One region of the Spirillospora sp. NPDC048819 genome, then DNA from elsewhere that is predicted to be linked to it. Evidence: riboswitches for the same ligand, from Rfam matches in the RefSeq annotation. Region 1 holds a riboswitch; each other region holds the start of a gene.
The links. A riboswitch is a leader RNA that binds a small molecule or an ion and turns the genes downstream of it on or off. The one in region 1 is predicted to bind cyclic di-AMP.

Region 1 (10,546 bases):
CTGCTGGCGCACCGCTTCAAGACTGATCCCCAGGCTCTCCAGAGCCTTGGCGGCGACACCCTCACCCTCGTGGATCAGACCCAGGAGGATGTGCTCGGTGCCGATGTAGTTGTGGTTGAGCATCCTGGCTTCTTCCTGAGCCAGGACGACAACGCGCCGCGCGCGGTCGGTAAACCTCTCGAACATCTCGTCGCTCCTCACAGAGCGGTTGGGCAGAGTCCGGAACGTCCGGAACTGTCCTTCCGCATGCTAGCCCGCCCCGAGGAGGCCACCCGGTGCACTCCCACCAGGAGACGTTCCCCAGCTATGCGCTGTTCAGTCTCATCCAACTACCGCATCGGTGCGTCATGTTCCCGCTACGCCCCAAGCGAACGGGGGCTTTTCGCAGGTCGGTCAAGGCGCGGGCCGAGAGTGCCGAATGGGGATGGAGTTCCACCCCGCGCGGCCTGTGTACCTCCCGGCGTGCGCCGCCAACCGTGCGGCCGCTACGCCGAAAGCGAACGGCCCTGCGGAAGCGGACCGAGACGGACCGAGGGGGATCCCGGAAGAAGCGGATCCCGGAGAAGCGGACCGAGAGAAGCAGACAGGCGGAAGCGGACGGCGGAGGCGGATCGGCGCGCAGGACCGGCAGAAGGGGGCCCGCAGATGCGAACGGCCCGTCTCGCGAACGAAGACGGGCCGCCGACGGGTGAACCGGTCAGTTGGCCGCTTCGTACTGTTCGATCACGTGGGCCGGGATCCGGCCGCGCTCATTGACCTTGATGCCATTGTTCTTGGCCCAGGCGCGGATCTCAGCACTGCGCTCGCGGCTGGACGCGCCGCGCTGCCGGCGCCGGCGCGTGGAAGTTCCCGCCTTGCGCGACTTCTCCACGAACGGCTGAAGAGAATCCCGCAGCTTCGCTGCGTTGGCGCCACTCAGGTCGATCTCGTAGGAGGCGCCGTCGATCGAGAACGCTACGGTCTCGTCCGCCTCGCCACCGTCGAGGTCGTCGACGAGAAGCACTTGAACCTTCTGTGCCATGGGGACAGACCCTTTCGGCTTGAGCAAACTTCATTCGGTCGACAAAGATATACCGAGAACTCCGCCGATGACAATTCCGACGCGGCCCATGAACCGGTACTGGCGGCGAAGTCGGCTTCCTGCCGTGACCGGGCGTAATCAGCGCCGCCTGTTTCCGGCACGTGGCGGCGGCGCGGCGGGTACGGCGACCGCGGCGTGTGATTTTTTGCGCGGGTCGGCCGCCGGCGCGGTTTTCGGTCATGACCGGTGTCGCAGCGCACCGCGCTGACCTGGGAGGGGGCTCGCGCATTGGGCCGGGTTTGCGGACGTCCCGGCATTCCGGCGGACGAGCCGCCCGGGAGTGAGCCCGGGAGTAAAAGAGCCTGCGGCCGACCTTAACAGGCCGGGCACAGCGACACCGCGGCCGGCGATTAACCCTGACGTAACGGCACTAACCGCACCCGCGGCCCGGGAATGTGCCGGAGCCCACGTCCCCCGACTGCGATGATCACCGGCTTCACCGGCCGATGTGGATGAATAACGGCCGGTCGACCGGGAGCGAAATCTGTTGCCATGCCCCGTCCCCGGGAAGTCGACATCCGCGATCCCCGGGCCGGGACGGCCGGTAGTCGACCATCCCAAAATCGGGAGATTGCGGCACAATCTCACCGTCGGGTCCCACTTCTTGCAGCCCACGTCCGCGACCGCCGGACGCCCATGCCGCGCCGCCCATGGCCGGACGGGGCATGGGGAGCTAAAGGTCCGTTCGCGGCGAGACCGGATCTCATCCGGAGTAAGTCCACCGCCTAAGTGGCCGGCGCCTCAGGCGGAAGGGCAACGGCTCGGGAAGCACATCTCAAAGCGGAGGAGGCGTCCGGGACCAGACACATCCCGCGCCGATTCAGGCCCGTAACCGGAACGAGCTGGCATTCGCCGTCCGAGCGCGGGGCGTCCGAAACAGAGCGGGCATCTCCGCGTAAGCCCGCCCCGGACGCACGAACGCTCTCGGCCCGCCGGGACCGCGGGCCGAGAGCGCCGGGGATCAGTGACCCCGAGTACCGCCGAAGGCGCCTGAGAGAGCCTCAGGAGGCCGAAGAATCGGGAAGCGCACGATTTACCACGAGCGTCCCTGCGAGCCTGTCATGGAGGGCTTGGCGCCGCACACCCTCGTACAGCAGGCCCGCGTTCGCCACCCAGAAGACGCCCGCCAGTAGCCCGAGCACGGGAATCGGGCGTGCCGCGATCGGCAGCGAATAGACCGCGGCACGCAAAACGGCACGCAGAACGCCCAAACGGGCGCTCTCGCCACCGTTGCCGGTGGGGTCCTGTTCGCCCGGGACGGCCAGGACCACCTCTATGCCGGCCAGGCGCTTGCCGAGCGTCCGTCCCCACAGAGCGAGCTGGATCGACTCGTACAGCAGCATGAATCCGGCCACGACGGGCGGAGCGACGACGTCCACCGTGTGCCCGGACACCAGTTCCCGGACGACGACGATGACGGGCACGCCGACGATGAGCGTGTCGACGATGCGCGCCAGGAGTCGCTGCCCCGGCTCGGCGAGCGATGCCGCCATCGCGGCTTACTCCGCGTACTCGTCGTACTCGTGGTACTCGTGGTACTCGTCGTATCCGACCCGCTCATCGATGACGAGCGTGCCGGCGAAGCGGTCGTGCAGTGCCTGATGCAGCGGCTGGTCCCAGATCGCCCACAGGTAGGCCATCAGCGCACCCGCCCAGACGAGCACCATCCCGTACGCGGCGTAGTCCCACACCATCACCGCCAGGACGAGGAAGAAGAAAACGCCGATCTGGTACGCCACGTGAGTGATCCCAGAGCGCCATATGGCCTGCGTCATGGTCAGCGGTTGACCCGCAGGACGCGCCTGGACGATGCCCAGGCCCATGACCCGCTTGCCGAGCGTCCGTCCCGACATCGCCAGCTGGACGGCCTCGTAGAGGAACGGCAGCACTGACAGGACGCAGAAGAGGGTGAAGATGATGGGCCAGTTCCACACACCCCCCTCGTCCTCGGTGTCGCTGCCTGGCCTGCCCAGGCCGAACGCACCGATGGTCACCGGGAGGACGAGCGCGAACCCGAAGACCGCCACGAGCGCGTTGTCGATGAGCCGGGCGCCCGCCCGCCGCATGATGGGCGCCAGGGCCATTTCGCCGCCCTGGGCCCCGCCGTACTGGTCGTAGGACGCCTCGTACGTCTCGTTGTAGGCCGGCTCCTGGCCCCACTGCTGCGGGGGCTGCTGCGGTTGCTGGGGCTGCTGCCATTGCTGCTGCGCGGGCTGCTGTTGCCGGGGCTGTTGCTGCGGCTGCTGCGGTTGCTGCCACTGGGGACCTTGGTACGGGGGCGGCGGTCCGTAGGAACCCTGCCCCTGCGGCGGCTGGTGGCGCCGCCCGCGGTTGGGGGAATCGCTCATTGGGTCAGTCCTCCAGGCGAAGCAACATCCGGGTGTTGCCCAACGTATTGGGCTTGACCCGATCGAGGTTCAAGAACTCTGCCACGCCTTCGTCGTAAGAGCGGAGAAGCTCCTCGTACACCTCTGGCGCCACCGGAGTCCCAAGGATCTGCTGGAAGCCGTGGCGGGCGAAGAACTCCACTTCGAAGGTAAGACAGAACACCCTCCGTACGCCGAGTTCCCGTGCGGTCTCCAGGAGGCGGGTGACGATGCGGTGCCCGATTCCGCGTCCGCCGTACCCCTTGTCCACGGCGACGGAGCGGACCTCCGCCAGGTCCTCCCACATCACGTGCAGGGCCCCGCAGCCGATGACCGGTCCCGGCGCCCCGCGCCGGACGTCCTCGGCGACCCAGAACTCCTGGACGTCCTCGTACAGCTTCACCGTGGTCTTCTTCAGCATGCGTCGCCCCGACGCGGCGTACAGGTCGACCAGCCCGCTGATCTCCTGGACGTCGGCGGTACGGGCACGACGGATCACGACCTCCACAAACAGGCGAGATTATCGAACGCCGTTTCCTCCCCACCGGGCGGCCCGTGGCCACCTGCGATTTCGCTTGTTCTGGTTGGCATCCAATGCGGGTTCCGTTAGTGTCCTGCGCTGACGTCGGCCATCTGCAGGACTGAGGCCGAACCGCCGAGTCCCCGGGCCGCAACCAACGCCCCGAGGAGCCGGGGACCCACTTTCGGAGCGTCCGGGGGGATCGCCCCTCGTCCCGCACCGTGAGGGGTGAATCCGCTGGTCGGCACGGAATCGCTCCGTGCGAATCAGCGGACGGGCTGCTCCTGCCCCAACCCGTCAGCTAACTCGGTAGGCGGACGAGGAGAGGAGAATTCGTGGAGCCATTGCGCCCCGCTCCCTTTTCACCATCGGCGCGTTCACGCTCCCCGTACACGCCCCCGGGCCGGACCGCCCGATTCCGCGGCAGGGTCCGCCTCCGCGCCAGAGCGCTGACGGTCGCCGGCGCGCTCGTCGCCGTTTCGGTCGCCCCTCACGCCGTACCCGCGGCCCACGCCGATCCCGGGCCGTCCACGAAGGAACTGCGGTCCAAGGCCCTCAAGCTCGCCGACGAGCTGGAGAAGCTCACCGAGCAGTACAACGGCCTGAAGGTGAAGCTCGCGCAGTCCGAGCGCGCCGCCAAGGTCGCCGCCGGCAATGCCGAGCGCCAGCAGAAGTCGCTGCAGATCGTCCGCGAGAAGGTCAGCACCCTGGCCGCCACCAGCTACATGCAGGGCGGCACCGACCCGGCGGTCTCGTTCATCGCCTCCCAGGACCCGCAGGCCGTCCTCGACCAGGCCGCCACCCTCCACTACTTCGCCAAGCAGGACAGCACCAGGGTCCTCGGGCTGATGCAGGCCATGCAGGCCGCCCAGCGCGCCCGCAAGTCCGCCGAGGCCCGCGCCAAGCAGGTCAAGGAGCTGCGGGCGCAGCTCGAATCGCAGCGCAAGAAGGTCACCGATACCTACGAGAAGGTCCGCGGCAAGCTCGTCGAGAAGGACCCTACGCAGCTCGCCAAGCTCCCCGTCATCGGCACCGGCAAGGCCGCGCAGGCGCTGCGGCACGCGATGAGCAAAATCGGCCGCCCGTACGTGTGGGGCGCCTCCGGGCCGAGCAGCTTCGACTGTTCCGGCCTGACGATGTGGGCCTACAAGCAGGTCGGCATCAACCTGCCGCACTACACCGGCAGCCAGTGGAACGCGGGCACCCACGTGTCGCGGAGCCAGCTCCAGCCGGGCGACCTCGTGTTCTTCTACTCCGACCTCCACCACATGGGCATCTACGTCGGTGCCGGCAAGATGCTGCACGCACCTCGCACCGGTGACGTCGTGAGGATCGCCCCGATGGCCGGACGCCCCTACGCGGGCGCCGTCCGAGTCGCCTGACCCCGGTCCCCTGCTGTATCCATCCGCGCCGTCTTCATCCGCCCGTGTGGGCGGGCTGAAGGAATCCGCGGGCGGGCTTCTGAACACCGTCCGCGGCGACGCCCCCTGCCAGGGACCTACCTGTCAGGACGCCGGCGCCGCCGCTGCGGGGTCGGACGGGGTTCGGATGTGTTCGCCACCTGGATTCCTGGTGACGCTCGCCGTCCCCTGGCGAGCGTCGGGGGGTGATTCGGCTAGATGAGCTGCCTTCGGGCCGCCCACACCACGGCCTCGATAGGGGTGTTGACCTCCAGCCGGTCGCAGATCGTCCGCAACCGGCGCCGCAAGGTCCGTGCGCTCAGTTCCAGCTTGCGTGCCGCCACATCGGCGGTGACACCACTGGCGATCTGGGCGAGCAGCCGGATCTCCTCCTCGCTCAGCCCGAAATCGTCGGTGCCACGACGTGCGAGTGTGGCTGTTTCCACTCCGTCCTCCCTCGTCCGTGGTGATGACCGCGGGGATGCAGCCGTCCGCTGCACAGGCACGGGTTGGGCCTCGATCTGTACGCGCGTTGGGTTGCCGGGTCCGGAGCCTTCCGGACTTAGATCATCGGGTTCCTTTGCTGTCTCACGAGCTTGGCCGGAGGTGGCCGCCTGGCCGATTGCGGGGTCGTTCGGGGGAACTCCGGGTGACGATTCACTCGTTGGCCAGCCGAGGGGGACGGGATGAGATCGCCAGCCATCCGCACCCGCCCCTTCTCGTTGGACTCGCCAGATCCCGTCGCGGACGAAGATCGTGAATCGTTTCAAGCTACGCTTCGGCTCGGAACGCTAGGCGGCCGGATCCGGCCCGTCAAGCGCCGGTTCAGTGCATTGCGTGCCCAGATGGTCGCAATGCGTGACAGATCATTTGCCGGCATGCACTGCAAAACGCCACTACCTGGGGAAACACCCCCGGAGCGGGACGAGGAGCGAGTTGGCACAGACCAGTATTCGTGAGGTCGCGAGGCGTGCTGGAGTCTCAGTTGGGACCGTTTCGAATGTCCTAAACCGGCCAGACCTCGTGGCCGAAGCCACCCGTAATCGTGTCCGCGCCGCGATCGAGGAGCTCGGATTCGTCCGCAACGAGTCCGCGCGGCGGCTCCGCCGGGGCCCCGAACGCACCGCGGGCGAGTTCGGCGACGAGCCGCGCCGCGCGTTCGGAGTCGTCGTCGAGGACCTCACCAACCCGTACGCGACCGACGTCGCGCGGGGAGCCGAGGCCGCCCTCAACGCGGCCGGCCACGACGCCCTCTGGCTGTCCAGTGACTACTCCGCCGCCAAGGAGCGGCGCTCACTGGAACTCCTGGAGGATCAGCGCGCCGCCGGCGTCCTGATCATCCCCGTCGGGCTCGGCGCCCGCGACACCTCCCGGCTCCGCGCGGCCGGGATGAGCGTGGTGCTGATCGACCGGAACGCGTCCGACGTCTGCTCCGCACAGGTCGACCACGTCGCCGGCGGTGAGATCGCCGCCGCGCACCTGCTCGGCATCGGCCGCGAGCGGATCGCCTTCGTCACCGGCGTCCGCGAGCCGCAGCCCTGCGTCGAACGCCGCGACGGCGCCGCCCGCACGATCGTGGAGGCGGGGTTCGCGAAGCCCGCGACCCTGATCCAGGACGCGCTGAGCCCCACCGAGGGCCAGGCCGCCGCGCACCAGATCATGGCGATGTCACCGCGTCCCGACGGCGTCTTCTGCGCCAACGACCTGCTGGCCATCGGCCTGATCAACGAGTTCGGCCGGCTCGGCGTCCGCGTCCCCGACGACATCGCCGTGATCGGCTACGACGACATCGAGCTCGCCGCGAGCGCCGCCGTCCCGCTGACCACCATCCGGCAGCCCCGCCGCGAGCTCGGCTGGGAGGCCGCCGAACTCGCCCTGGCCGAAATCCGCGAGGGCAAGTCGCACCAGCACCGCCAGGTGGTGCTCCGGCCCGACCTGGTGATCCGGGAAAGCGCTTAGCGGCCCGCGTCCCGCGGGCGCGGGCCGCCCGGCCTCCCGGTCACTGTTCGGGCTTGACCAGCGGGAACAGGATCGTCTCGCGGATCCCCTTGCCGGTGAACGCCATGATCATGCGGTCGATGCCGGCGCCCATCCCGCCCGTGGGCGGCATCGCGTACTCCAGGGCGCGCAGGAAGTCCTCGTCCAGCTGCATGGCCTCGGGGTCGCCGCCCGCGGCGAGCAGCGACTGCTCGGTGAGGCGGCGGCGCTGCTCGATCGGGTCGACGAGCTCGGAGTAGGCGGTGCCCAGCTCCGTCCCGAACCCGATGAGGTCCCACTTCTCGGTGAGGAGGGGCTCCTCGCGGTGCTGGCGCGTCAGCGGCGACGTCTCGACCGGGTAGTCCATGACGAACGTGGGCTGGACGAGGGTGTGCTCGATCAGCTCCTCGAACAGCTCCTGGACGAGCTTGCCCTGCCCCCACTTGGGGTCCCAGGAGATGCCACGGGCGTCCGCGAGCTTACGGACGTCCTCGATGGGCGTGTGCGGGGTGATCTCCTCGCCGAGCGCCTCCGAGACCGAGCCGTACAGCGTGATCCGCGGCCACTCCGCCAGGCCGAGGTCGACCTCGACGCCGTCGTGGACGACCACGGTGGTGCCGAGGGCGGCGACGACCGCCTTCTGGTACATCCGCTGGGTCAGGTCGGCCATGTCGTTGTAGTCGAGGTACGTCCCGTAGGCCTCCAGCATCGTGAACTCCGGGTTGTGCGTGGAGTCCGCGCCCTCGTTCCGGAAGTTCCGGTTGACCTCGAAGACCTTCTCGATGCCGCCGACGACGAGCCGCTTCAGGTACAGCTCGATCGCGATGCGCAGGTAGAGGTCCATGTCGTAGGCGTTGATGTGCGTCTTGAACGGACGCGCCGCCGCGCCGCCGTGGATCGGCTGCAGCATCGGCGTCTCGACCTCGAGGTAGCCCTCGTCGTGCCAGAAGTCCCGCACCGCGCGGACGGTGGCGCTGCGGAGCCGCGCCATCTTCCGGGCCTCGTCGTTGACGATGAGGTCGACGTAGCGCTGCCGGACCCGCGCCTCCGGGTCGGTCAGCCCGGCATGCTTCTCCGGCAGCGGGCGCAGGCACTTCGACGTGATCGCGAACCGGTCCGCCATGATCGACAGCTCGCCGCGGCGAGACGTGATGACCTCGCCCTCGACGCCGACGTGGTCGCCGAGGTCGACCTCGCGCTTCCAGAAGTCGAGCTGCTCCTGCCCGACCTTCGCCAGCGACAGCATGATCTGGATGTCGCCGGAGCCGTCCCGGACGGTGGCGAAGCACAGCTTCCCGGTGTTGCGGACCAGCATGACGCGTCCGGTGACGCCGACCTTGTCGCCCGTCTCGGTGCCCGGCTCCAGGTCCGGGTATTTCTCGCGGATCTCGTCGATCGTCGCCGTCCGCGGAAAGGTCACCGGGTAGGGGTCGACTCCGCTTTCGCGGAGCCGGTCGAGCTTCTCCCGGCGCACGCGCATCTGCTCCGGAAGCTCGTCGAAGATCTCGTCAGTCACGTCCAAAGGCTATCCAGCCCGCACGATGACCCGCGAACGCATTCGCCAGGCCGCCGCGTGACCGGCGCAAGGGCCCCGGTCCGGCTACGGCGTGTTGCGCTCGTAGATGAGCCGGAGGCCGATGAGGGTGAGCCACGGCTCGAACACGTCTATGCAGCGGGACTCTTCCAGGACGAGGGGCGCGAGACCGCCGGTGGCGATGATCGTGACCTCCTCGGGGTCCTCGGCGAGTTCTTCGGACATGCGCTCGACGATGCCGTCCACCTGGCCGGCGAAGCCGAAGATTATTCCGGACTGCAGCGCCTCGACGGTGTTCTTGGCGATCACGTTGCGCGGCCTGACCAGCTCGATCTTGTGGAGCTGGGCACCGCGCGACGACAGTGCGTCTATGGAGATCTCTATGCCGGGGGCGATCGCGCCGCCCACGTACTCGCCCTTGGCTGAGACGGCGTCGAACGTGGTGGCGGTGCCGAAGTCGACGACGATCGCGGGACCGCCGTGGGTGTGCACGGCGGCGAGCGCGTTCACGATGCGGTCGGCGCCGACCTCCTTCGGGTTGTCCATCCGGACGGGGACGCCGGTCTTGACGCCCGGCTCCACGATCACCGCGGACACGTCGCCGTAGTAGCGGCGGCACATCTCCCGCATCTCGTGCAGGACGGACGGGACCGTGGAGCACAGCGCGATGCCGCTGATGTCGGTCTCGGCCAGCAGCGGGCTCTGCTGGACGAGGCCCTGCAGGACCACCGCGATCTCGTCGGCCGTACGCCGCGGATCGGTGTTGATCCTCCAGTGCTCGATCACCTCGTCGCCCTCGAAGAGGCCGAGGACGGTCTGGGTGTTACCGACGTCGATCGTGAGCAGCATCAGGTCCCCGCTGGTCAGGTGAAGTCAAGGCCGATGTCGAAGACGCGGGCCGAGTGCGTCAACGCGCCGACGGCAAGGTAGTCCACCCCGGTCACGGCGACGTCTCGAGCCCGCTCCAGGGTAAGGCCACCGCTCGCTTCGAGTTCCGCCCGCCCCGCGACGAGCCGCACCGCCTCGGCCATCTCGGCGTCGGTCATGTTGTCGAGCAGGATGCTCGTGGCGCCCACCGCGAGGGCCTCCTCGACCTGCGCGAGGGTGTCGCACTCCACCTGGACGTGCAGGGACGGGTACACGGCGCGGATGGCCTCGAACGCCTTGGTGACGCTTCCGGCGGCCGCGACGTGGTTGTCCTTGATGAGCGCGGCGTCGTACAGGCCCATCCGGTGGTTGACGCCGCCGCCGCAGTGCACGGCGTACTTCTGCAGGGCGCGCAGGCCGGGCAGGGTCTTGCGGGTGTCGCGGACCTTGGCCTTGGTGCCGGCCATCGCGTCCGTCCACCTCCGCGTCGCCGTGGCGATGCCGGACAGGTGGGTGAGCAGGTTCAGGGCGGTCCGTTCTGCGCGCAGCACGGCTCTGGTCTGCCCGCCGACCGAGATGAGGACCTGCCCGGGGGCGACATGGTCCCCGTCCTCCACCCTCGCCTCGTACTCCACGTCCACGACCTCGAAGACGACACAGGCGACCGGGACGCCTGCGACGACACCGTCCTCCCGTGCGGTGAGGTTCCCGGCCGCGGTCTCGTCCGGCGCGAAGATCGGCATGCTGGTGACGTCGACCTCGCCGTCCTCCGCGAGCGCCGTCCGGACGAGGTTTTCCACA
Region 2 (10,546 bases), on a different contig from region 1:
GGGTGGCCGGGCGCGTGGTGGTGGAGCGGCGGCCGCAGCAGACGTTTCGGTCGGCCTCGCTGGTGAAGATCCTGATGGCGCTGGACTACATGCGCGAGCATCGGGTCTCGGCGGATGACCGCGCGTTGATGAGGGGCATGCTGAGGTCGAGCGACGACGGGGCGGCGACCGAGTTGTGGCGGCGGGGCGGGCAGAAGGAGATCATCGAGCGGATGGTGCCGCGGGTGGGGTTGCGGGAGACGGCGCCGCCGCCCGCGGACAAGCCCGGGTTCTGGGGGTACACGGCGCTCAGTGCGCGGGATGTGGTGCGGACGTACCGGTATCTGCTGGAGGAGGCGCCGGAGGCGCACCGGGAGTTCGTGCTGGAGCAGTTGCGGAAGTCGACGCGGTGCGGGACGGACGGGTTCGATCAGACGTTCGGGATTCCGCGGGCGCTGGAGCGTCCGTGGGCCGTGAAGCAGGGGTGGTCGGGGTTCGGGGACGCTCCGGCGGGGCCGTGCCGGGGGGCGCGGCCGGCGGCGTGGCGGCCGGATCTCGGGCTCGGGCGGCCGGTGCTGCACACGACCGGGCTGGTGGGGGAGCGGAAGATCGTGGTGGTGCTGACGCTGCATCCGGCGGGGACGTCGTTCCGGACGGCGGCGGCGCGGATCACGGTGCTGACGGAGCAGGTGTACCGGGCAGGGTGACCTGGGTCACATGGCGGGGAACGGTTGTCTCCCTGAAGGGTCACCGGAAGCGGTGGGCGAGCGGTGGCAACGGAAAACCCGGGCAAAGATCTGGACTGTTTACTCGGTTCTGGGCGAATAGTCCTTCGCTGACGTATGTAGCTTTTTTCTCCCAGGGCATGTGACGCCGAACGGGGGTCAGGGTTGGCGGAAGCGGAGGGCGCCTTCGGGCAGCCCGGGGTGCACGCTGCGGACGTGGACGACCTGCGGGACGCCGCGCATGACCGCGCGGTGCTGTCCGAGGCGCGGGTCGTGCTGGCGCGGCGGCTCGGGATTCCTACGGGGGAGGCCCTGCAGCATCTGATCTGGCTCGCCCGGGACCTGGACATGGAGCTGTCCGAGGCGGCGTCCCTGCTGGTGAAGGACGGCGGCGCCGGGCAGGTGGGGGCCGTGTTGGCCGGACGCCGCGCGCCTCGCGCCGAGGGAGGCACGGCGGAGCGGCAGGCGGTGCTGTCGGAGGCCGAGGAGGTCCTGCGCCGGGTGACGGCCGAGGACACCGCGGGAGACGCCGAGATGCTCGCCGGGGTGCCGGACGATCCGATGGCGCGGGCGGTGCTGGACGCGACGCTCGACTCGTCGGCCCATCTGATCCCGGTCAGGGGGGCGGACGGCAATGTGACGGACTTCCTCTTCGCCGACCTCAACGGCGTCGCCCGGGACATGTTCGGGCGCGGCAGGGAGGAGTTGCAGGGGCTGCGGCTGCTGCAGACGGAGCCGGGCGCGGTGCTGAGCGGGCTCTTCGACGATTACGTGGAGGTGCTGGAGTCCGGCAATCGATTGGAACGTTCCTCTTTCCTTTACTCCACCGCCCAGGGCGGCCTGTCCCGCTCGTCCCGGGTGAGCGTGCGGTGCGTCCGGGTGCCGACCGGCCTCTGCACGACGTGGCGGTACCACTACGCCGAGGACCGGACGGTGCGGCGGCTGGAGCGGGTCGAGCGGCTCGCCCTGATGGGGTTCGGCGAGTGGGACCTGGCGACCGGGGACGCGGACTGGACGCCGCAGATGCTCGCCAATTACGGGCTCACCTCCGACCAGGTTCCGCCGATGCCGCAGGATCTTCCGAAGGTCGTGGCGGAGGACGATCTCCCGCTGGTCGAGGAGGCCGTGCAGACGATGTTCTCGCGGCGGGAGCCGGTGGAGGCCGAGCACCGTGTGATCGGCCAGGACGGGACGCCGCGGCACCTGTGGATCTTCGCCGAGCCGGTACTGGGCGACTCCGGGCTGCCGGTCTCGATCAACATCGTCTCGCAGGACATCACGCGGCGGCGCGGGGTGGAGCGGGCGCTGGCGGAGACGCGGCGGCAGATGCTGAAGCAGCAGGAGCGGATGGCGCAGGAGCGGCGGGTGGCGGTGACGCTGCGCCGTGCGATCCTGCCGGACGAGGACGAGTCGGAGCGGCTGCCCGGCCTGGTCAGCTCGATCCGGAGCCTGGCGGCGGAGAGCACCGCCCGCATCGGCGGGGACTGGTACGCGACCCGCGTGCTGCCGGACGGGCGGGCGTTGTTCGCCATCGGCGACGCGGCCGGGCACGGGCTGCCCGCGGCCGCGGCGATGGCGCGCAGCCGTAACGGGCTGCTGGGCCTCGCCTGCACGGGGGAGCCGGCGGGACGGCTGGTGGGGTGGCTGAACGAGCTGGTGAGCACCATGGATCCGCCGGCGACGGGGACCGCCGTCGTCGGCCATTTCGACCCGGCGCGCCGCGTCATGGAGTGGACGTGCGCGGGGCATCCGCCGCCGATCCTGATCCGGGACGGGCGGGCGGCGCCGCTGGAGGTCTTCCGCGACCCGATGCTCGGCGCGATGCCGGGCTGGGAGTACACGATGATGACCACCCGCCTCGACCCCGGCGACATGCTCTTCCTCTACACCGACGGCCTGGTGGAGCGCAGGGACGCGGATCTGGACGAGCGGATCGCCCGCCTCACCGACATCCTGCGGGACTGCTCGTCGCGGCCGGAGACGGTGCTGGACGAGGTGCTGGCGCGGATGGAGCATGACCGGGCGGCGGACGACACCACCCTCTTCGCACTGCGCGTGGAGTGACGAGAACCATCTTTGACCTGCGAAAATATCATCGTGTGACTTAGGTCTCCCGTGAGGGGGCCGTGACCGGCCGGCATGTGGCGCGACGCCGTGTGCCGGCCGTCGCCGTCCGCGGGTTCTTTACCTTTTCCCTGGTGGGCGGGAGCCCCCTGTGGAAAGGGGCTGAGGGGCTGTCGCCGAATGATCGGGAAGACATCCGGCCCTGACACTGTTGGTGGTGTCTTGGAAGGCCTTTGAGCAGGCAAGACGGAGTTTTGTCGGTGATTTGCTTTCCTTGAGAAGGTTGGTACCTTCGATTCGAATCCCGCAACGCACCCCATGCGTTGCCACCGGCCGTTCCATGTACACGGCCGAGGATCGCGGAGCGGAACCCGCACGCGATGCGCGCCACAGATGCGCGCCACCTCATCGAGATCAGTCGCTGAGATCAATCCGAAAATCCAGCACCGCTTCCGCGGTGCGAGGCCGAGTCCGTCCCGGTCCACTCGACCGGTACGGAGCCGGGGACCCAGGTTCCAGGGGTGAATCGGCGCGCCCGAGAGTCGCGCCGTAGGGCTACTTCCATGCCCGAATCCGTCAGCTAACCCGGTAGGCGTCATGGGAGACAAGGAGATTCCCTGCATGACCGGTCGCTTTGATCGACTTTCCCTGAACAACATCACGGCCACCCTGAACGGGTTCACGGCCGAGGACAAGGCCGTCGGCGTCGCCGTCAGCGCGGTGCTCGCCGGAGCCGTCGGGCTCGCGGTCTTCAACCCCCTCACCGGTGACGCGGTGGCCGAGACCCCCGCCCAGGCGGCGGCCGCCGTCGCCGAACAGGGCACCGTCTCGTCGAACGAGTCCGCCGAGCGCTCCGCCGCCGACTACCTCGAGGCGGGCTACAAGGTTCCGCCGCGCGCGGTGAAGGCCTCCGAGGTGCTCGACCTGGCCGAGGAGCAGGTCGGCATCAGCGAGGGCCGGGACAGCCAGACCAAGTTCCACGAGTGGTACGTCTCGACCCCGCACGCCAAGGCCACCGCCCAGCGCGACGGCGGCTTCTCGGTCGACGCCTACAACGGCGCTCAGTGGTGCGACATGTTCGTCTCGTGGCTCGGCGCCCAGACCGGCGTCAAGAACATGGGCTGGGACGCCTACACCGTCCAGCACGCCTCCTGGTTCGAGGACACCGGCCGCTGGGGCAAGAAGGCCAAGCCCGGCTCGGTCGTGTTCTTCGACTGGGACAAGGGCTCCAGCATCAGTGCCATCGACCACGTGGGCATCGTCGTCAAGGACAACGGCGACGGCACCGTCAGCACCATCGAGGGCAACACCAACAACGCGGTGCAGAAGAAGGTCCGCGACAAGTCCCTGATCGTGGGGTACGGCTACCCCGACTACGCGGCCTGATCCATCCCGAGACCCGCGATCGGCGCACTCGCGCGCCGATGATCAGAAGGCGCCCGGCATCCCGCCGGGCGCCTTCTGGCGTTCGTGGCCGATCTGCCCCATGTCTCCGCCGAAGGCGGGTAATACCAACCGTTGACAGGCTTTGATCGCCCTTGGACCTTAGCGCGGCGTTCCTGGAAAGGAATCCTGCACGCGCGTCCGTTCGGCGCATGGAAGGGAGGACCCGAGAGCAGAAGGCCGGATCGGACGCCACTGCCGGAGGCCTGGGGGCGTCCCCCGGAACTCCAAGCCGTGAAGAGGAAGCCCATGCGCCCGGATGTCAGTGTAGTGGTGATCGCCTACAACGACGCGCGGAGGCTGCCGCGGGCCGCCGCGTCGTCACTGGGGCAGTCGCTGGGGTCCGTCGAGACGGTCATCGTCGACGACGCGAGCACCGACGGCACCGCGGAGGCCGCCGACCGGCTCGCCGCCGCGCATCCGGGGCGGGTCAGGGCCGTCCACCTGCCGTCGAACTCCGGGGGCTGCGGCCGCCCGCGCAACACCGGCATCGAGGCCTCAACCGGCCGGTACGTGATGTTCCTCGACAGCGACGACCTCCTGGACCGGCACGCCTGCCTCAACCTGCTCGGCACTGCCGAGGACACCGGCGCCGACATCGTGTCGGGCCGGTGCGACCGGGTCCTCCTCGACCGGCCGCGGGACGCGAAGGGACGCGTCCGCCCCTGGTATCCCCGGCTTTACGAGCGGCGGGCCGTGTACGGGTCGCTGAGCGAGAATCCCGATCTCCTCTACGACACGCTGTCGACCAACAAGGCCTACCGCCGGGGCTTCCTGGAGGAGCAGGGGCTGCGGTTCGTCGAGGAGCTGTACTACGAGGACCTGCTGTTCACCGCCGAGGCGTACCTGGCGGCGGGCTGTACCGCGCTGATCCCGCACCGGGTCTACACCTGGCTGGTCCGGGAGCCGGCGGCGGCGCCGTCCATCTCCAACAGGCGCGCCGAGCTGGCCAACTTCGCCGACCGGCTGGAGATCCACCGGCGCATCGACATGCTGTTCGCGCTGCGCGGCGCCCACGATCTCCGGCGGGCCAAGGACGTCAAGTTCATCAACCACGACCTGCTGCTCTACATGCGGGAGCTGCGCGGCCGCGACCGGGACTACCAGGCGGCGTTCCTCGACCTGGCGGCCGGCTATGTGGCCGAGCTGGACCCCCGGGCGTTCGAGGAGGCCAATCCGCTGTCCGCGATCGCCGCGTACCTGGCACGTGAGGGAGACCACGCGGGGGCGCTCGCCGCCGCCGAGTACGTCCCCGGCAGCCGGCCCGAGCTGCGCGCGCGGCTCGTGGAGCGGGACGGACGGGTCTTCTGGGGCGCCGGCCGCCCCCGCAGGACCCTCGGCCGCCGCATCCTGGACGTCACCGGCCTCGGCTTTCATCAGCGGCCGCTGAAGGAGCTGTGCCCGGGCAACACGGTGACGCGGCTGGAGATGCGCGCGGGACGCGTCCGGATGGCCGGGGACGTGCTCAACCCCCTGAACCGGATCCCCGCGGACGCCGAGCTGTCCGGCACGCTGGAGTTCTGCGACCGGCGCAGGCCGTCCCGCAGGGCGCGTGTCCGGGCGGCCGTCCGGCATGAGGGCGACCGGCTCGCCTGGCGGGCCGAGTTCGACCCGGCGAGCCGGATCCGGCCGATCGGGTTCATCGACCCGGTGTGGGACGTGCGGCTCCGCCTGCGGGTGGACGGCGAGGACGTGGTGACGAGGCCCGGCGCGGGACGGGGCTCGCCGCCGCTGGACGGCGTCCTGCTGCCCGTCCGGCCCCGGCTGACGCGGCTCGCCGCCGACCGGCTCCGTTCGCGCGTGTCCGGGCGCGGGCAGCTGGCGTTCGTCCTGGAGGCGGGGAGCCCGGGGGCGCGGCTCACCGGCGCGGTCGTGCGCCGCGCCGCCGTGTCCCCTGCCGGGCGGGCCGCCCGGCGGCGTGCGGGGCGCCTGGTCCGGCGCGTCCGCCGGACGCTCACCTCGCGCGGGACCAAGATCGTCGTCTTCAACCGGGTGCTGAGCCGGCTGCCCGTCCGGACGGGCCTGGTGGTCTTCGAGAGCCACATGGGCAAGCAGTACTCCGACAACCCGAAGTACATCCACCGGGAGCTGCGCCGGTCGGGCCGGCCGGTGCGGGCGGTGTGGTCGTACGCCTCGTCCCCGAAGGGGTTCCCCGGCGACGCCAGGCTGGTCCGGCGCGGCTCGTGGGCCTATTTCCTGGCCCTCGCGCGCGCCGAGTTCTGGGTGGACAACCAGGGCTATCCGGACCGCCTCCGCAAGCGGCGCGAGACCACCTACATCCAGACCTGGCACGGGTCGGCGTTCAAGCTGATGGGCGTTGACCAGCCGCGGCTCAAGAGCGCCCCGGCCGCCGAGCGGGCGCGGCTGCGGCGGATGGTGGAGCGCTTCGACTGCTTCCTCGTCCGGTCCGGGCACGACGTGGAGACCCTGTGCCGGGGCCTCGGTGTCCGCTCCGAGCTGCTCCCGGCCGGCTATCCCCGCAACGACCCCCTGGTCAACGGGGTGGACGGCGATCCGGAGCTGGCCGCCGAGGTCGCCGACCTGCGGGACTCGCTCGGGCTGGACGACGGCCGCCGCGCCGTCCTGTACGCGCCGACCTTCGCCACCGGCCCGGGCGGGCGTCCGGTCGGCGTGCTGGAGCCGCCCATCGACCCGGAGGTGTTCGCGCGGGAGCTGGGGGAGCGGTTCGTGCTGCTCATCCGGCCGCACTACCTGTGCCGGGCCGACCTCCCGCCCGGCGCCCGCGCGGTCATGCGGGACGCCGGCGCCGTGTCCGACGTCACCCCGCTGCTGCTGCTCGCGGACGCGCTGATCACCGATCACTCCTCGATCATGTTCGACTTCGCGCTGCTCGACCGGCCGATCATCCTGCACCTCCCGGACGGCAAGGACCTCACCCCCGGCTACTTCGACCTGGCGCCGCACGCGCCCGGGCCGATCACCCGCACCGAGGAGGAGCTCGTCGCGGCGCTCGCCGGCCTGGACGAGGCGGAGCCGCTCCACGCCGGCCGGCGCCGCGCGTTCGCCGCGCGCTTCGGCGAGCACGACCGGGGCACCGCCGCCCGGACGGTGGCGGACCGCTACTTCCCGCCCGCACGCCCGCAACGCCACAGGGGGAACAGGAATGGCCGCACCGCGTGACGTCTTCATCGTGTGCAACAACACCGACGGCATGGGCGGACTGCAGCGCTGGGCGCACCACATGGCGCGGCTGATGGCGGGACGCGGCGACCGCGTCACGCTCGTCGGGATCACCCGCGGGCCGGAGTCGTACCACCACGGCCGCGACGGCTCCTACGCCGTCGAGGTGCTGCACGAGGAGTGGCGTCCGCCCGCGATGGCGTGGCGCCCGAAGAGGCTCCGCCAGCGGATCGACGTGCGCGCACGCGGGCGGGACCTGTGGCGGGCGATGGCCCAGCGGCGCGGCGCCGCCCGCCTGTCGGAGCTCTTCGCCGCGGCCGGGCCGGGCTCGGTCGTCATCGTGGGGCAGGTGTGGGCGATGGAGTGGGTGAGGCTGGCCGACACGTCCGGGCTGCGCGTCGTGGGCATGAGCCACGAGTCGTTCGCGGCCACCCGCGCGTCGTCGCGGTACCGGCGGGTCAAGGAGCACTACGCGGACGTGGACCGGATGCTGGTCCTCACCGCCGAGGACGCCGACGCCTGGGCCAGGGACGGCATGACCAACGTGGACTACATCCCGAACGCGCTGCACGTCACCCCGAGCGTCCATCCCACGCTCGACCTTCCCGTCGTCGCCTGCGTCGGCCGCCTGTCGTACGAGAAGGGCGTGGACATGATGCTGGAGGCGTGGGAGCGGGTCGCGGCGCGCCGTCCCGGCTGGCGGCTGCACGTCTACGGCGGCGGGCCGGACGAGAACCAGCTGCGCGAGTGGGTGGACGCCGCGGGGCTGTCCGGCTCGGTGGAGTTCCGGGGCGTGGTCGCCGATGTCGAGGAGGCGCTCGTCGAGGCGTCGGTCTTCGCGCTGCCGTCGCGGGCCGAGGGCTTCCCGATGTCGGTGCTGGAGGCGATGGCGTACGGGCTGCCCACGGTCGCGTTCGACTGCGCGCCGGGCGTCCGGACCCTGATCGAGGACGGCCGGGGCGGCGTGCTCGTCGAGCCGGGCGACGTCGCCGCGTTCGCCGCTGAGCTGGACCGCCTGATGGGGGACCCGGAGCTGCGCCGCGCCGTGGGCGCCGAGGCCCGCGCGTCGGTGCTGCGGTTCCATCCGGACGCGGTGCTCGCCCGCTGGGACAGGCTCTTCGATCTCCTCCACCGCACCCTGCGGCCCGCGGGGGAACCGGTGAGGGACATGCCGAAGCGGCCCGTGCCGGCCACCGCGGCCTGCACGACGGACGGCACCGCGGAGGGCGCCATGGAGGGCGCCGCGGACGGCGCTGCGGAGGGCGAGGCCGGGCGGACGGCGGCGCGCGTCCCCGGGCCGGCGGACGGCCCCGCGGCGGAGCGGGCGGCGGAGCCCGCACCCGGGGGGTGATTCTTTCTAACAACTGTTTGGTAGAGTTCGCGGCGTGAACCAGAACGAGTCCCCGGCGGACCGGGCGTTCCGCGCCGAGGTCCGCGACTGGCTCGAGGCCAACCTGTCCGGCGAGTTCGCGCACGCCCGCGGGCTCGGCGGGCCCGGACGCGAGCACGAGGCGTTCGAGGAGCGGCTGGCCTGGGAGCGGCACATGGCCGCCGCCGGCTGGACGTGCGTCGGCTGGCCCGAGGAGCACGGCGGTCGCGGCGCGACCGTCGAGCAGCAGGTGATCTTCCACGAGGAGTACGCGCTGGCCGACGGGCCCGCCCGGGTCAACCACATCGGCGAGAACCTGCTCGGACCCACGATCATCGCGTTCGGCACCGACGAGCAGCGCGCCCGGTTCCTCCCGCCGATCGTGGCCGTCGAGGAACTGTGGTGCCAGGGGTACTCCGAGCCCAACGCCGGCTCCGATCTCGCCAACGTGCAGACCCGCGCCGAGATCGGCGGCGATCACTGGCTGGTCAACGGCCAGAAGGTCTGGACGTCGCTGGCCCTCGAATCGGACTGGTGCTTCCTCGTCTGCCGCACCGAGCCCGGATCCTCCCGCCACCGCGGGCTGTCGTACCTGCTCGTCCCGATGAAGCAGGACGGCGTGGACATCCGGCCGATCGTGCAGCTCACCGGAACCTCGGAGTTCAACGAGGTCTTCTTCGACGGCGCCCGCACCGACGCGGGCAACATCGTGGGCGCGCCCGGCGAGGGCTGGAAGATCGCGATGGCCACGCTCGGGTTCGAGCGGGGCGTCGCGACGCTCGGACAGCAGGTCGGGTTCCGCCGCGAGTTCGAGGGCGTCGCCGAACTGGCACGCCGCACCGGCGCCATCGGCGACCCGCTGCTGCGCGACCGTCTGACCAGGTCGTACATGGGCCTGGAGATCATGCGGCTGAACGCCGTGCGGACCATGGCGGGCGTCGCCGCCGGGGCGCCCGGGCCGGAGTCGTCCATCTCCAAGCTCGTCTGGGGCACCTGGCACCGCGAACTGGGCGAGCTGGCCATGGACGTCCTCGGCGCCGCCGGCATGGTCGCGGACGGCGAACCCTACGATCTGAACGACTGGCAGCGGCTGTTCCTGTTCTCACGCTCCGACACGATCTACGCCGGGTCGAACGAGATCCAGCGCAACATCATCGCCGAGCGGGTGCTCGGGCTCCCCCGGGAACCGGCCGCAAGCAGGGAGGCACGCGGATGACCCCGCCCTACGTACCCGGGCACGGGCTGCTCGACGACCGCGCCGTCGTGATCACCGCGGCGGCCGGGGCCGGGATCGGCGGCGCCACCGCGCGCCGCTGCCTGGAGGAGGGCGCCCGCGTCCTGATCTCCGACGCCCACGAGCGGCGCCTGACCGCGTCCGCGCAGGAGCTGGAGAAGGAGTTCGGCGCCGACCGGGTCGCCTCGCTGCCGTGCGACGTGACGTCGGAGGAGCAGGTCCAGGCCCTCTACGACCTGGCCGTGGAGCGCTTCGGGCGCATCGACGTCGCCGTCAACAACGCGGGCCTCGGCGGGACCGCCGACCTGGTCGACATGACCGACGACCAGTGGGGCCGCGTCCTCGACATCACCCTCACCGGCACGATGCGCTGCACGCGCGCCGCCCTGCGGATCATGCGCGACCGGGGCTCGGGCGTCATCGTCAACAACGCGTCGGTGATCGGCTGGCGGGCGCAGAAGGGGCAGTCCCACTACGCCGCCGCCAAGGCGGGCGTCATGGCCCTCACCCGCTGCAGCGCGCTGGAGGCCGCCGACTTCGGCGTCCGCGTCAACGCGGTCTCACCGTCCCTCGCGATGCATCCGCACCTGG
Region 3 (10,546 bases), on a different contig from region 1:
GGAGTTGCCGATAATCGAAGATCATCCCGGTTCGCCCCTCTACAATCGTGCGATCGGGTACCCAGGCAGGAGGTCCGTCCGTGAGTGGTGAGCATCATCCAGAGTGGGTGATCGATCCGGAGACCCCCAGCGTGGCCCGGATGTACGACTACTACCTCGGCGGCAAGGACAATTTCGCCGCGGACCGGGAGGCCGCCGACCAGGTGGTGGCGGCGATGCCGAACGTGCTGGAGTTCACCCGCGCCAACCGCAGGCTGGTGTCGCGGGCCGTGACCATGATGGCCGGACGCGGTGTGCGGCAGTTCCTCGACATCGGATCCGGGCTGCCGACGCAGGAGAACGTCCACGAGGTGGCGCTGCGTGCCGCCCCCGACTCCCGCGTCATCTACGTGGACAACGACCCGATCGTGCTCGTGCACGCGCGGGCGCTGCTGGCCGACAACCCGCAGACCACCGTCGTGCAGGCCGACCTGCGCGAGCCGGGGAGCGTCCTGGACCATCCCGAGGTCAAGGCCCGGATCGACTTCAGCCGGCCGGTCGCGCTGCTGATGCTGGCCATCCTGCATTTCGTGCCGGACGAGGAGCGTCCGGCCGAGATCGTGGCGAAGCTGCGGGCACCGCTCGTCCCGGGCAGCTACCTGGTCATCTCGCACGGCCACCGGGGCGAGATCACCCGGGAAATCGAGGATCAGGTGCGGTCCGCGTACGGCAGGACGGGCGCCGGGGACCTCATCCCGCGCGGCGTCGACGAGGTGATGACGTACTTCGAGGGCACCGAGCTGGTCGGGCCCGGCCTCGTCCAGGTGGCCGACTGGCGGGCCGACGCCGAGCCGTTCGAGTCCGACATGTCCCGGCCCGGCTTCCTCGCCGGCGTGGGGAGAGTCGTCTGATGCTGCCGCTGGAGTTCCTGTTCAGCCGGACGTTCAGCGAAGACCCCTACACCGCCTACGCCGAGCTGCGGGCCTCGGGGCCGGTCCACCCGATCGACTTCCCCCGCGGAGCCACCGCGTTCCTGGTGGTCGACCACGAGCACGGCCGCGCGGCCCTGAACGACCCGCGCCTGTCCAAGGACACCGCGCACAGCTCCCTGCCCGTGAACGGCGAACAGTTCTTCGGCGGGACGATGCTCTCCATGGACCCGCCCGACCACACCCGGATGCGGGCGCTGATGGCCAAGGCGTTCACCGGCCGGCGGGTCGAGAAGCTGCGCCCCCGGGTCCAGGAGATCGCCGACGGGCTGCTGGACGGCATCGCGGCCCGGGGCGAGGCCGACCTGATCGAGGAGTTCGCCGTCCCGCTGCCGATCCAGGTGATCTGCGAGCTGCTCGGCGTCCCGGCGTCCGACCGGGCCCGGTTCCGGGAGTGGACGGCGGTGCTGACGGTGCCGGCGCTGACCGCCGAGGCGCGCGAACGGCGCCGCGAGGTCGCGCGGGCGTTCAACGGCTATCTGACCGAGGTCATCGCGGAACGTCGGGCCGCCCCTGGGGACGACCTGATCAGCGGCCTGATCACCGCCCGCGACGGGGACGCCGCCCTCACCGGGGCCGAGCTGCTCAACGGCATCGTGCTGCTGCTCATCGCCGGGCACGAGACCACCGTCAACCTCATCGGCAACGGGGTTTTCGCCCTGCTCCAGGCGCCCGGCCAGCTCGAACTGCTCCGGTCGCGGCCGGAGCTGCTGCCGTCCGCGATCGAGGAGCTGCTGCGGTACGACGGCCCGCTGGAACGGGCGAGTCAGCGCATCGCCGTCGAGGACATGGAGATCGCCGGGACGCCGATCCCCAAGGGCGCCTGGGTGCACGTCTCGTTGGGCGCCGCGGACCGTGATCCCGCGGCGTTCGACGCCCCCGACCGGCTGGACGTGACCCGCGCCCCCAAACGGCACGTCGCCTTCGGTCACGGCCTGCACTTCTGCCTCGGCGCCCCGCTGGCCCGGCTGGAAGGCCAGATCGCCATCGGCGGCCTGCTGGACCGCTTTCCGGACCTGGCCCTCGCCGTGCCGGCCACCGAGCTGCGCCATCACCGCGCCGGTTCGATCGTCCGCGGACTGGTCTCCCTTCCCGTACGGGTGTCGGCTTCCCGGCCGTGAATGGGCCGTCGACGGCCGAGCTGGCAGCCGGGTCCCCGGCCGGTCCGGCCGCGATCGGCCGAGAGACGCGGTGGTGATGCCGACGCCGCCGCAGTCGGTGGAATCGGTTCCCCCTAAGATCTGGGGACGGTTGTGACCAGATCTTCCCGGGTGGGGGCACATGGACACCGATCGGCCCGAGGTGCGGGCATGGGACGCGTTCGTCGACGCCCTCGGCGCGGCCGGGCGGCGGCTGGCGGCGGACACCGAGGGGCTGGACGAGGCCGAACGCGCCGACGGGTTCCGGGCGCTGGTCCGGGCGCTGCACAACCGGTTCGCCCGCTTCGAGGTCGACCGGGAGCTGCCCGAACTGCTGCCGTTCAACGGGTGGCGGCAGAAGTTCTTCATGGACAATCCCGACTTCCGCTACTGGGTGGCCGATGTCCGTCCCGACCGGCGTTACCGGATCACCGGCAACCGGGGGTCGGCGGTGTACGTCTCGATCACGGCCTACGCCGGATCGGGAACCGCCGGCGCCGAGGCCGTCGCCCGCCTCGACGGCGACCGGATGGAGTTCGGCGAGTCGGGGGACTTCACCGTGGCCGTTGGCGGCGACCGGCCTGATCGCGGCGACTGGCTGCCGCTTCCCGAAAAGACGACCGCCGTTTGGGTGCGCTTCTTCCACGAGGACGCGGCCGCCGGCGGCGAGAGCCGGTGCGCCATCGAACGGGCCGGTTCCGCCGGACCCGTGCCCCCGCCCATCGACCCCGGCCGGTTCCAGCATCACCTGCACGGGCTGGCCCGCACGGTGTCCTTCGTCCCGGACGCCTTCGCCGCCGCCGCGGCCGACGACCGGGCACGGCCCAACGAGATCCGCCACTGGGCGGAGATGACCGGCGGCGCGGCCTTCACCGAGCCCGGCATCCACTACCTGCGGGGCGGGTGGGAGCTCGGGCCGGGGGAGGCGCTCGTCCTCGAAGGGGACGCGGTTCCCTGCCGCTACTGGAACGTCCTGCTCTACAGCCGTTTCCTGAACTCGCTCGACCACCGGCACCGTCCCGTGTCCCGCACCGGGGCCACGGCGACGCTCAGCGGCGGGCGCTACCGGTTCGTCCTCGCCGCCGAGGACCCCGGCCCGGCGGCCGGTGACTGGCTGGACACCGAAGGCCGGCCGTTCGGCATTGTCGTCCTGCGCTGGCTCCACCCGGAGCGGACCCCCGATCCGCCATCGACCCGGCTGTGCCGTGTCGCGGACCTGCGGAGCCGGACGTGACCCTCTGGACGCCGCCGCCGCGGACCGCCGAGGCCGCCGCCCTGTACGCCGCCGCCGAACAGGACCGCACCGCACGGCCCGAGCGATACCGCCTCGGAGCGGCCGAAGCCGACGCGGTCGTCGCCCGCGCGATCCGTGGCATGGACGATGGCCGCGACCTCCTCGGAGATACGTCGCAGTGGCGGGACGGGCTCGAACGGTTCCTCGGGTCGGCCGCCGAGGACGGCGGGCTGAACGCGGTCGGCGCCAGGACGGCGCGCGGCACGGCGGTGGCCAGGCTGCGGGCACGGATCTCGATGGGCCGCCACCTCGCGCGGCACCCGGAGACCACCGGGCGCCCGATCCTCCCGCCCATCGTCATCGTGGGCGGCTGGCGGACGGGGACGACGTTCCTGTTCCGGCTGCTGGCCACCGATCCGCGCCTCCGCGCGCCGCTGCCCGCCGAACTGGGGTCGCCGTGGCGCTTCGCCGGAGTGACGGGACCAGAACGCGAGAACCTGCTCGACGCCGCCTCCGGGGCCCACGACGTCCTGCATCACCTCAACCCCGCGCTGGCCTCCGTGCACGACTCCGGCGCCCGCCTGCCCGAGGAATGCGTGCTGGCCATGGGCACCGACTTCCGCAACTGGGGTTTCAGTTCCACCATGAGGCTCGACGGCTACACCCGCTGGCTCGCCGAGCAGAACCTCGCCGGCTCGTACGCGCGCTACCGCGAGATCCTGCAGACCCTCGACGCGGGCGACGGGCGGCGCTGGGTGCTCAAGGCGCCCGCCCACACGCCCGAACTCTCCCGCCTCGCCGCGGCCTTCCCGGGCGCCTGCATCGTGCACCTGCACCGCGACGTCGTCGAGACCGTCGCCTCCGGCGCCAGCCTGTTCGCCGTCTTCCGCTCCACCTACAGCGACGAGGTGGACGCCCGCGACGTCGGCCGGTTCCAGGCCGGCCAGACCGAACGGTGGCTGCGCCGCGCCGCCGCGTTCCGGGAGTCGCCCGCCGCGTCCCGCGTCACCGTCCTCGACGTGCGCTACCGCGACCTCGTCTCCGCGACGGCGGCGGCCCTGCGGCGGATCTACGCCGCCGCCGAGATCGACGCCCCCGCCGACGTCGGCGGGATGATCGAGCGCTACCACGCCGACCGCCCCCGCCACGCCAAGGGCGTCCACCGCTACAGCGCCGCGGATTTCGGCCTGGACGAGGACGACCTGCGCTCCCGGTTCGAGTTCTACGAGCCCTTCGTCACGGATCAGTGAACGGCCGCCCCGCTCATGCGGGGCCTCCCGGGGTGGTGGGGGATCACCGCCTCTGGCGATCGTCGGAAATCGGTGGCCGCCGGTGTCCGATCGGGCCCTCTCCCGTTCGTCTTGGAGGTGGAAGAGCAGTACCCGTCCACGATCGTAAGGAGCGGGCCATGAACCCGACCCTCAACACCATCGACATCGTGGTGTCCGACATCCAGGCCACGATCGCCTTCTACGCCCGGCTGGGCCTGACGTTCACCATCGACGAGGCCTACCCCGACCACGCCGCCTGCGACCTGCCGGGCGGACTTCACCTGATGCTGGACACCGAGAAGTTCCGCGCCTCCGCCCAGGCCTCCGGATGGAGCCGCCCCTCCGGCGACCCGCGCAACTTCCTGGCCTTCGAGTTCGGCGCCCCGGCCGACGTCGACGCCAAGTACGCCGAACTCGCCGACGCCGGGTACACGGCCGTCCAGGAGCCGTGGGACGCCTTCTGGGGCATGCGGTACGCCACCGTGCTCGACCCCGATGGCAACGGCATCGACCTGTACTCGCCCCTGCCCGCCGAGCAGACGTCCGCGGGCTGATCGAGGGGTTGCATCCGGTACCGGGGTACAGGCTTATCGTCGAGGCATGGAACTGGAACAGGTACGGCCCGGGCCGGGCGATGCCGGGTGGGCGCCGCAGGCGTGCACCCTGCCGACGGCCGAGCGGCCGTTGCGGGAGGCCGAGTTCGACGCGCTGTTCGGCGAGGCGGTGACCGAGGTGCGGCCCGCGGGGCCGGGACGCGTCCGGCTGGTGCTGCGGTCCGAGCCGGACGTGGCGGGCCGGGCGGCCGAGCTGGCGATGCGTGAGACCGGCTGCTGCTCGTTCTTCACCTTCACCCTGACCGCGGACGGCGGCGCGCTGACGCTGGACGTGAGCGTCGCGGACCGGCACGTCGAGGTGCTGGACGCCCTGACCGCCCGGGCGGCCGGGCTGGCGGGCCCGGGGAGCCGGCGATGACCGGGCCCGCCCGCCCCGCCGTCACGGGGCCCGCCGTCACGGGCGGGCCCGGCGCGTCCGGCGGGTTGCGCAGCGGGCAGGTCGCCGAGGCGGCCGGCGTGAACCTGCAGACGCTGCGGTACTACGAGCGCCGGGGCCTGCTCGCCGACCCCGGGCGGATGCCGGGCGGGCACCGGTTGTATCCGGCGGAGGCGGTGACCCTGCTGCGGGTGATCAAGACCGCGCAGCGGCTCGGGTTCACCCTGGAGGAGGTCGCCGAGCTGCTGGACGCCGGGACGCACCGGCACCGCCGCGCCGACGCCGGGCTGCAGGCGCGGGCGGGCGCCAAGCTCGCCGAGGTCGAGGCCAAGATCGCCGACCTGCGGACCATCGCGGACACGCTGCGCCGAGCCCTGGACGCCGGGTGCGACGACCTCGTCACCTGCGCGGGGGAGCGGGGCTGCCCGCTGCCGTTCGCCGACCTGGCCGCCGGCCCCGGCGCCATGGGCACGCCCCTCTCAGGGCAGCACGCTTAGTCGTCCTGGCCGACGTCGAACTCCCAGTGCCAGGGTTCGTACGGGTTGCTGTAGGCCCAGGCCGGGTGGATCCAGCCGTACTTCTCGGAGTTGTCCTCCAACCACTCGAACTGGGGTGAATCGGCGTCCTGGACGCCGTCGCACAGGTCGACGGCGATGCCGATCCCGTGCTTGCTGTTGCCCGGGCGCGCGGCCATGCCCGAAGGCATGGTCCGGTACAGCTGCTCCTGCTTCTCGTAGCTGCGGTAGGAGCTCCGCACGCACATCTCGTCACCGAAGTGCTTCTGGTAGGCCGCGTTGAGCTTGTAGAACGCCACCGCGGCGTCGGCCCGCAGGAACTCGTCCCGCTGGGGCAGAGGGCAGAGTTCATCGACCGGGACGCGGCCGTTGGGGTAGCCGTGGTCGGTGTCCGAAGGGTCGCAGTCCGCCGGCGGTTCGGCGGGCGGTTCGCTCGGCGCTTCCTCCGCCTGCCTGGAGGAGCCCGTTCGTTCGTCGGGGTCCGCCGAGACCTTCGCGGAGGCGGGTACGCCGGAACCGCCCGAACCTCCGTCCAGCGGCATCAGGGCGAGGGTGCCGGCCAGGGAACCGGCGAGGACGGCGCCCATCAGCGGCGCGTGGTACCCGTTCTTCTTGAAGTGCCGACTTAGCACTGCAGTTGCTCCTTCCATACCGCCTACCGGGTTAGCTGACGGATTCGGACGTGGAAGTCGCCCTACGACCCTTCTCGGACATGACGGGAAGGCGTCGATTCACCCCTGCGAGACGGCACGGGCAGGTCGCCCGGACGTCTCGCGCTGGTTCCCCGGCTCCGCAGAACGCGGACTCGGCGTCGCCGCCCTCACCCTGAGCCGTGGGCTGAGGATGAGGCGGACTGACTGGTCGATGGCCACGGCGCATGGCGGGCGCCGAATTCGGACAGAACGTACCAAAGGCTCAAGAGAATGCAAACACGCCACAAACCGACGGCATCCCAGGTCAAGCCCGGTGAAGGACACGTCGCCGACCGCGAGCCGTGTGCGGCGGCGGCTAAACGACGCCGAGGTCGGCCGGCGAGTACCGGACGCGGGCCAGCAGCCGGAGGGCGGCGCGGCCGCCGCCCGCCGCGTCCCCGTCTGGCCGACCGTGATCACCGGATCTCACGCCGTGATTACACTTCCGTCACGCCGGGACCGGTCCCGGTGGATGATCCCGGACGATGGTCCGCGGGAGTCCGGCGGCGGGAGGGGGACGGGGGGTGGAGCCGCTTCGGCGTGGCGATCCGCACCGGGTGGGTCCCTACCGGCTGCTCGGCAGGCTCGGCGCGGGCGGGATGGGGGTCGTCTACCTGGGGCGGTCGAGGGCCGGCCGGCCGGTCGCGGTCAAGGTCGTCCGGCGGTCGCTGGCGGGCGAGCCCCGGTACGCGGCCCGGTTCCGCCGCGAGGTGGAGGCCGCCCGGCGGGTGTCGGGGGCGTTCACCGCGCCGGTGCTGGACGCCGACCCGGACGCGGCGTCGCCGTGGCTGGCCACCGCCTACCTGCCGGGGCTGTCGCTGCGCGAGGCCGTCGGCGGCTTCGGCCCGCTGCCGCCGGACGCCGTCCGCCCGCTGGCGGCCGGGCTGGCCGAGGCCCTCGCGGACATCCACCGCGCGGGCGTGGTGCACCGCGACCTGAAGCCGGGCAACGTGATGCTGACCGCCGGCGGTCCACGGGTGATCGACTTCGGGATCGCCCGCCCGGAGGACGCGACGGCCATCACGCGGGTGGGCGCGCCCATCGGCACGCCCGGGTTCATGGCTCCCGAGCAGATCCGCGGGGAGAGGGTCGGGCCGGCGGCCGACGTGTTCTCGCTGGGCGCGACGCTGGCGTACGCGGCGACCGGGGCGGAGCCGTTCGGGTCCGGGCCGGCGCGGTCGCGCGACCTGCGGGCGATGACGACGCGGGCGGATCTGGACGCGATCGGCGAACCGTGGCTGCACGGCCTGATCGCAGCGTGCCTGCACGTCGACCCCGGGCGGCGTCCGTCCGCCGCCGGCGTGCTGGAACGGCTGGAGGCGCCGGGTGCGGACGAGCCGTCGCTGCTGGGCGCCCGGTGGCTGCCGCCGGCGGTCGCGGCGGAGATCGGCCGCCGGACCGCCGAGGCCGAGACGCTGACGCGGGCCCCGGCGGACGATCCGGCGGACCGGGACTCCGCGGTCGGGCAGATGCCGACCGACGACCCGGACGAAGCGGTCCAGGGCACGGCGCCCCCGGCGGAGGGCCTCACCCGCCGGACGATCCTGGCCGGGGTGGGCGCGGGCGTCATGACGGCGGGCGGCCTCGGGACGTTCGTGTGGCGGCGGACCCGGGACCGGAGCGGCGGATCGCGGCAGCCCGGGGCCCGGCGCACCGGCGCGCCGGAGGGGCCGCCACCCGAGGGACGCTCGCTGTGGACGCGCCGCGTGAGCGAGGACTCCCTGACCCTCGCCGCGGCCGGTGGGGTGGTGCTGACCAACGGCATCGAGAGGGACGGGGACGACAGCACCGGGATCGTCCACGCACTGGATGCGCGCACCGGCAAGGTGCTGTGGAAACGCGACGGCGGCTCCTCCGCCGTGCCCGGCGGCGACGTGACGTACCTGACCCTGAACGAAGGCAGGCAGATCAGCGCGGTCCGCTCCAGGACGGGCGAGGCCCTGTGGACGCATCAGATCGACTTCGACAGGCTCCCGAGCGGGGAACTGGCGGCCACCGGCCCGGTGGTCGTCTTCGGCCGCGAGGAGATCACCGCGCTCAACGCGGCCGGCGGCGGGCGGCGCTGGACGTCAGGGGCGGCGGGCCGGTCCGGGCTCTCCGCGGCGGACGGCCTCGTCCTCGCCCTGTCGCCCGAGGCCCTGGTCGGCCTGGACGCCCGGACGGGGAAGACCCGCTGGACGTATCCCCTGGACTACGGCGACTACCAGATCACCGGCGACGGCATGGCCTTCGCCTGCGACCGGTTCGGGACGCTGCACGCGCTACGCGCCGGCGACGGCGCGCTCGCCTGGCGGCGGCGGAACGTCGGCGGCTGGGGCAGCCAGGTCGGCGGCGGGCGCTTCTACGTCGAGGGACGCGACGGCGTCGTCCTCGCCCTGGAGGGCGCCACCGGGCGGCAGATCTGGTCGCGCAGCCTGACGCACCGCAAGGACGATCCCCGCGCTCAGGCGACGGCCTACTGCCTGTCCGGCACCACCCTGTACGCCATCTGCGCCGACGGCAGTCTCTACGCGCTGGACACGGCCGGCGGCCGCGTCCGGTGGACCTTCGGAACCGAGAAATCCATCCGCGTCCAGCCCGTGAGCGTCGACGGGCTGGTCTTCATCGGCGCCGGGGACGGCAGCGTCCGGGCCGTCGCCGCACCCAGCTGAAAGGAAGGGACCACGTGCGACCCCTGGAGCCGGACGACCCACGCTCGGTCGAGACCCTGGGACGGCGGTACCGCGTCCTGGCGCGCATCGGGTCGGGCGGGATGGGCGTGGTGTACCTCGGCCGCTCCGCCGCCGGGCGGACCGTGGCGATCAAGATGGTGCATCCCGAGTTCGCCGCCGACGACGACTTCCGGGCCCGGTTCGAACGCGAGGCCAAGGTCGCGCGGTCGGTCGGCGGCGGCTTCACCGCCGCGGTGATCGACGCCGATCCGGCCGCGGAGATCCCGTGGCTGGTGACCGAGTTCCTGCCGTCGGTGTCGCTGCGCGACGCCGTCCACGCGTCCGGCCCGCTCGCGGCGGACGCGGTGTGGGCGCTGGCGGCCGGCGTCGCGGAGGCGCTCGTGTCGATCCACGGCGCGGGCGTCGTGCACCGCGACCTGAAACCCGCGAACGTCCTGCTCACCGCGGACGGCCCCCGCGTGATCGACTTCGGCATCGCCCGCGCGGTGGACGCCTCGTCCATCTCGCGGCCGGGCGAACAGGCCGGGTCCCCGGGGTTCATGTCTCCGGAGCAGGTGGCCGGGGTGACGGCCGGCCCGTCCGGCGACGTCTTCTCGTTCGGGTCGACGCTGGCGTTCGCCTGCACGGGCCGGGAACCGTTCGGTGAGGGCCCGTGGCATGTGAAGATGCTCCGCGTCCAGTCGGAGCCGCCGCGGCTGGACGGGATCGCCGACGCCGGCCTCCGCTCGCTGATCGAGTCGTGCATGGAGCTCGACCCGGAGCGCCGTCCGACCGCCGCCCGGCTGGTGGAGCTGCTGTCGGGCCGCGGGGACGGCGGTGTCCCGCTGCCGGCCCCGGTCGTGGCCGAGATCGGCAGGCGGCGGGCGGAGGCGGAGAACCCGCCGGTCGCCCCGCCACCGCCGCCGCGGTTCGTCCCGCCCCCGCCCTCCCGGCCGGCCGGGCGCCGCCGGGGCCCGGTGCTCGTCGCCGCCGGCGCGGCCGTCCTCCTCGCCGCCGTCGCGGTTCCGGTGGCCGGCTGGTACGCGTTCGGGAAGGACGCCGGCGCGTCGGGCGGCCCCGCGTCCA

Region 2: linked by a shared signal. The riboswitch ahead of AB0C35_RS26440 (CHAP domain-containing protein) and the one ahead of AB0C35_RS01605 (NlpC/P60 family protein) in region 1 are both predicted to bind cyclic di-AMP.
Region 3: linked by a shared signal. The riboswitch ahead of AB0C35_RS35650 (M15 family metallopeptidase) and the one ahead of AB0C35_RS01605 (NlpC/P60 family protein) in region 1 are both predicted to bind cyclic di-AMP.

The regions. Positions count from the first base shown of each region.
Region 1 covers NZ_JBEZGN010000001.1:312,414-322,959, forward strand. The annotation lists gene AB0C35_RS01580 (ATP-dependent Clp protease ATP-binding subunit) at 1-186, opposite strand, end outside; gene AB0C35_RS01585 (Lsr2 family protein) at 698-1,021, opposite strand; gene AB0C35_RS01590 (RDD family protein) at 2,083-2,574, opposite strand; gene AB0C35_RS01595 (RDD family protein) at 2,581-3,429, opposite strand; gene AB0C35_RS01600 (amino-acid N-acetyltransferase) at 3,434-3,955, opposite strand; cyclic di-AMP (ydaO/yuaA leader) riboswitch at 4,091-4,299, shown strand; gene AB0C35_RS01605 (NlpC/P60 family protein) at 4,303-5,349, shown strand; gene AB0C35_RS01610 (LuxR C-terminal-related transcriptional regulator) at 5,583-5,813, opposite strand; gene AB0C35_RS01615 (LacI family DNA-binding transcriptional regulator) at 6,226-7,326, shown strand; gene lysX (bifunctional lysylphosphatidylglycerol synthetase/lysine--tRNA ligase LysX) at 7,367-8,860, opposite strand; gene AB0C35_RS01625 (type III pantothenate kinase) at 8,945-9,727, opposite strand; partial or broken gene AB0C35_RS01630 (L-aspartate oxidase) at 9,742-10,546, opposite strand, start outside.
Region 2 covers NZ_JBEZGN010000021.1:138,340-148,885, forward strand. The annotation lists gene AB0C35_RS26430 (hypothetical protein) at 3-686, shown strand; gene AB0C35_RS26435 (SpoIIE family protein phosphatase) at 870-2,768, shown strand; cyclic di-AMP (ydaO/yuaA leader) riboswitch at 3,222-3,379, shown strand; gene AB0C35_RS26440 (CHAP domain-containing protein) at 3,390-4,154, shown strand; gene AB0C35_RS26445 (CDP-glycerol glycerophosphotransferase family protein) at 4,461-7,352, shown strand; gene AB0C35_RS26450 (glycosyltransferase) at 7,336-8,703, shown strand; gene AB0C35_RS26455 (acyl-CoA dehydrogenase family protein) at 8,738-9,937, shown strand; gene AB0C35_RS26460 (SDR family oxidoreductase) at 9,934-10,546, shown strand, end outside.
Region 3 covers NZ_JBEZGN010000036.1:56,165-66,710, reverse strand. The annotation lists gene AB0C35_RS35685 (SAM-dependent methyltransferase) at 81-890, shown strand; gene AB0C35_RS35680 (cytochrome P450) at 890-2,089, shown strand; gene AB0C35_RS35675 (hypothetical protein) at 2,250-3,341, shown strand; gene AB0C35_RS35670 (sulfotransferase) at 3,338-4,591, shown strand; gene AB0C35_RS35665 (VOC family protein) at 4,750-5,166, shown strand; gene AB0C35_RS35660 (hypothetical protein) at 5,213-5,584, shown strand; gene AB0C35_RS35655 (MerR family transcriptional regulator) at 5,581-6,099, shown strand; gene AB0C35_RS35650 (M15 family metallopeptidase) at 6,096-6,749, opposite strand; cyclic di-AMP (ydaO/yuaA leader) riboswitch at 6,755-6,938, opposite strand; gene AB0C35_RS35645 (PQQ-binding-like beta-propeller repeat protein) at 7,334-9,460, shown strand; gene AB0C35_RS35640 (serine/threonine-protein kinase) at 9,475-10,546, shown strand, end outside.